One region of the Pseudarthrobacter sp. MOO13 genome, then DNA from elsewhere that is predicted to be linked to it. Evidence: predicted binding sites of a transcription regulator. Region 1 holds the regulator's gene; the other holds the start of a gene.
What was found. Region 1 encodes Rex, which represses fermentation and respiration genes when NADH is low (regulators of the CRP and FNR family bind a similar motif). Its sites were predicted from a motif close to CTTGTGAANNNNTTCACAAG; they were not measured.
Positions count from the first base shown of each region.

Region 1 (2,471 bases):
CGGCAAGCACCGGCATCCCGCAACTGGTCAACATTTCCTTTTGGATGCTGATCGCAGCCGCCGTGATCTTCGTCATCTCCCTGCTCACCGGGTTGACCCAGCTTGATGATCCGGCATTCCGGCAGGCCTTTGACCAGCAGGTCAAGGCCAGCGACGCGGGCATCACGTACGACGACATCAAGGGCGTCATCGCCGGAACCCTGGTGGTCTTCGCCATCATCGGGGCCGGACTGTACCTGCTGGTGGCATTCTTCGTCCGCAAGGGCAAGAACTGGGCTCGCATCCTGGGGACGGTGCTGGCGGCCCTGTCGGTGCTGGGCCTCTTCGGGGTTCCGTCGTTCGCCACCGTCGGCACGGTCCTGGGCATCGCGGCCATTGTGCTGCTCTACCTTCCCGCGGCCGCCCCGTACTTCCGGAAGCAGCAGTTCGGCAACCCGTATGCCGGCGGCTTCGGAAACCCCTACGGCCGGTAGCAGCCTGCCACACCACGGAAAACGGCCCGGGACGCCTCGCAGCGTCCCGGGCCGTTTTCTTTTATCCGGTGGTCCTTACGCGGTCTGGCCCGGCGCCTGTGCCCGCTGGGCGTGGTATGCCAGGATCTGCAGCTCGGTGGCCATGTCCACCTTGCGGAGGTTCACGCCTTCCGGGACCTGCAGCATCACGGGCGCGAAGCTCAGGACGCTGTGCACGCCTGCGGCCACCACGCGGTCGCAGATGCCTTGGGCCACAGCCGCCGGGAGCGCCAGCACCACCATGTTGGCTCCGGTGCGGTGCAGGACGGTTTCAAGGTCTGCCACGTCGCTGACCCGCAGCCAGCCCACCTCGTTGCCCACCACCATCTGATCGGCGTCGAAGATCGCCACGACGTCGAACCCACGGGATTCGAAGCCGCCGTACCGGGCCAGGGCCTTGCCCAGGTTTCCGGCGCCGACGATCGCGACTTTCCAGTCGTGCGTGAGGCCAAGGGCCGCTGCGATATGGCGGCTGAGGTACTGCACCTCATAGCCCACTCCCCTGGTGCCGTAGGACCCCACATGGGACAGGTCCTTGCGCAGCGTCGAGGAACTGACGCCGGAGGCCTCCGCCAATGACTCGGACGAGACCCGCTCGACGCCCTCTGCCAGCAAGGTGTTCAAGGCGCGGAGGTACAGGGTCAGCCGGGCCACCGCCGCGGGCGGGATCTGCTTGGCCGGCGTACCGGTGGCGCCCGGAAGGTCCGGGACGGGCTGGGACGTTGGTTCCAAGGACGTCATTGGCCTCCCCCTACCGGGCCATGGCGCGCTGCAGCACGCGTTCCAGGCGGGCTTCGTCAATTTTCCAAAAGTCGCGCTGGACCCCGTCCACCAGGACCACCGGGATTTCCTCGGCATAGCGTTCGCGCAGCTCGGGCTGGTGGTCCACCGACTCTTCGGCCCAGGTCAGTCCCAACGAGGCGGTAACCCGGCCGACGGCGTCGCGCGCCTCTTCGCAAAGGTGGCAGTCAGCTTTGGTGACCAGGACGACGCGGGGGGTAGCCATGGCTTAACGGTATCGCCGTTCGCGGCATGCGGGCGACGCCGACGGCGGCGGGCCGGCCTATTGACTAGACTCGAGTCCATGCCCGAGGAGAAATACGTCGCCGTAGTCACGCGGCCCGTCACTGCGCCGCAGCCCGGTGAAGCGGCGTTTTTCGACGTGGACAACACCTTGATGCGCGGCGCCAGCCTCTTCCATGTGGCCCGGAAAATGCACCAGCGCGGGGCGTTCACCCTGAGGCAGGCGGCTGGTATGGCCTGGAAACAGTTCAAGTTTGTGGCCCGCGGTGAAAACATGGATGATGTCCACGCCGTCCGGGACTCGGCCCTGACCCTGGCTGTGGGCATCAGCGTTGACGATATCCGGGCGTTGGGCGAAGAGGTCTATGACGAAATGATCGCCTCCCGGATCTGGCCGGGTGCCAAGGCCCTGGCCGAGCAGCACCTGCGCGTGGGCCGCCGGGTGTGGCTGGTCACGGCCACGCCCATCGAAGTTGCCACGGTCATTTCCACCCGCCTGGGCCTGACCGGCGCCCTCGGCACGGTCGGGGAAGTCTCCGACGGAATGTACACCGGCCGTTTGGTGGGCGATATCCTGCATGGCTCGGCCAAGGCCGTGGCTGTCCAGGCCATCGCCGACGAGGAGGACCTGGACCTGAAGCGCTGCTGGGCGTACAGCGACTCCTATAACGACGTCCCGCTGCTTTCCCTGGTAGGCCACCCCGTGGCCATCAACCCCGATGCCAAGCTCCGCCGGCACGCCCGCGACCGTAACTGGCCGGTCTACGATTTCCGTGCCGGCCGCCGCGCCGCCACCTTCGGGCTTAAGGTGGCAACCTTTGGCGGCGCCATCTACGGGCTGTGGAAGGGTTTCGCCCGGATGCGCGGCCCGCGCCTGTAGCCAGCTTTCACGCGCGTCTGGATATCCCGCGAGTCTGCGTGCCCCCCGCCTGCAGG
Region 1 covers NZ_CM177848.1:591,837-594,307, reverse strand. The annotation lists gene AC4EEO_RS02690 (hypothetical protein) at 1-473, shown strand, start outside; gene AC4EEO_RS02685 (redox-sensing transcriptional repressor Rex) at 549-1,253, opposite strand; gene AC4EEO_RS02680 (glutaredoxin family protein) at 1,264-1,518, opposite strand; gene AC4EEO_RS02675 (HAD family hydrolase) at 1,597-2,415, shown strand.

Region 2 (2,471 bases), 1.7 Mb from region 1:
GCTATCAGCCCGTGCTCCCCGATGGCCTGCCGCGAGGCCAGTTCGGTGAGGTATTCGTGGATCCCCAGACCGGCAGCTTCGGCCGCCTGGTGGTATTCGGGCGGGACTCCGTATTTCGTGAACCAGCCGAAGATGTCTCCCACGCCCGACTGGCCCGCCTCGTAGCCCCACAGGCCGGGAACGATGCCGCCGTCAACGGCCCCGCACATTCCCGGCACTTCACGCAGTTCCGTGCCGTTCATGACGTGGCAGGTGGAGGTGCCCATGATGGCCACCAGCTGGCCCGGTTCCACCGCCTTCGCTGCCGGGGCCGTCACATGCGCGTCAACGTTTCCCACCGCCACGGCGATGCCCTCCGGCAAACCGGTCCAGGCTGCGGCCTCCGCGGTCAGTGTGCCGGCGGCGTCACCCAGCCGACCGATGGTGTGCTCGAGTTTGGAGCTGACGAAGTCCTTGAACTCCGGGTTCAGGGCAGCGAGGAAGTCCCCCGAGGGGTAGCGCCCGTCCTGGTAGATGCCCTTGTAGCCGGCCGTGCAGGCATTGCGGACATACCTGCCGCACAGCTGCCACACGATCCAGTCCGCCGCCTCCACCCAGCGGTCCATTGCGGCGTAGGCTTCGGGGTCCTCTTCCAACAGCTGCAGCCCCTTGGCGAATTCCCACTCCGAGGAAATCAGCCCCCCATACCTGGGAAGCCAGTCCTCGCCGCGTTCGGCGGCGAGCCGGTTGATCCGGTCGGCCTGCCCCTGCGCCGCGTGGTGGCGCCACAACTTCACGTACGCGTGCGGCCGGTTGGCATAGCCCGGCAGTTCGTTCAGTGGGGTGCCGTCGGCCATGACAGGCACCATGGTGCAGGCGGTGAAGTCCGTGGCAATACCGACGACGGCCGCCGGGTCGATCCCGGCGTCGGCCACCGCTGCCGGGACGGCAGTGCGAAGCACCTCCCGGTAGTCGTTGGGCACCTGGAGCGCCCATTCCCCGGGAAGCCGGGCCCCGTCGTCGCCCGCTGTGTCACGTGGCAGGACGTCGGTGACCACGGCGTGCGGATACGCATGGACCGCGCTGCCGAGCTCCTTCCCGTCGCGGACACGCACCACCACGGCACGGCCGGAAAGTGTTCCGTAATCCACGCCGACGACGCAGAGGTCAGGGTTGGAACTGAAGGATGTATCTGGCATTCGGTTGCCTCCGCCCGGGAGGCAGGGGCCTCATTGCCGGGGTTGTCTAGGGGTCACGGTCGAGCTAAGCGCTGCAGCAAGTGTGAACGCTAACAAAGCAGAAGTCAATGAAATTGAAGCAGGTTCATGCACTTGATAGCGGCCTCTTGTTAGCGTTCACAAATCAGTCTATATTGAACCGACACATCAACAATGTGGCCAGGACCAGGGAGCATCGCTGCTGCCTCGTCCAATAACACTTCGCGGCAGTGCTGCCGCGGAAGGAGAAAATGGTGAGAATCAAAAAAATCGTGGGCGCGGTGGCCCTTGTCCTCGCGCTGACGGTGGGCGCCACCGGTTGCGGCTCACGTGGCGCGGCAACCGAATCCAGCGGCGCGGCGAAGCCCGCCGACTCGCTGGTTGGGATCTCGATGCCCACGCAGACATCCGAGCGTTGGATTGCCGATGGCGCCAACGTCGAGAAGTCGCTCAAGGACCTTGGCTACAAGACAGACCTCCAGTTCGCCAATGACGACATCCCAACCCAGGTCTCGCAGATCGAAAACATGCTGACCAAGGGCGCCAAGGCGCTGATCATCGCCGCCATTGACGGCACCACCCTGACCGATGTCCTGGCCAAGGCCAAGGAGCAGAACGTCAAAGTGATCGCGTACGACCGCCTCATCAACGGCACCCCGAACGTGGACTACTACACCACGTTCGACAACTACACGGTCGGCGTCCAGCAGGCCACCTCGCTGCTGACCGGCTTGGGACTTCTTGACGCCAGTGGCAAGAAAGTGGACGACAAGGGTCCGTTCAACGTCGAACTCTTCGCCGGAAGCCCTGACGACAACAACGCCAACTTCTTCTGGACCGGCGCCATGGACACCCTCAAGCCGTACATGGATGCCGGCACCTTGAAGGTCCCCAGCGGCCAGACCAAGTTTGAACAGGCCGCGATCCTCCGCTGGCAAGCACCCGTGGCGCAGAAGCGCATGGAGGATATCCTCACGTCCGCCTACAGCTCAGGTACCAAGCTGAACGGCGTCCTGTCCCCCTATGACGGACTGTCCATCGGCATCATCTCCGCCCTCACCAGCACCGGCGGCTACGCCAAGGGAAGCCTGCCGGTCGTCACGGGCCAGGATGCCGAGAAGGGCTCCGTGAAGTCCATCGTTGCCGGCGAGCAGTACTCCACCATCTTCAAGGACACCCGGCAGCTCGGCGCCCAGGCGGTCAAGATGGTGGACGCCGTCCTCAAGGGCCAGGAACCGGAAACCAATGACACCAAGACCTACAACAACAAGGTCA
Region 2 covers NZ_CM177848.1:3,325,436-3,327,906, forward strand. The annotation lists gene araB (ribulokinase) at 1-1,178, opposite strand, end outside; gene chvE (multiple monosaccharide ABC transporter substrate-binding protein) at 1,448-2,471, shown strand, end outside.
Region 2: araB (ribulokinase) is a predicted target of Rex. The motif match lies at 1,322-1,341, and genes of this name have one in related genera.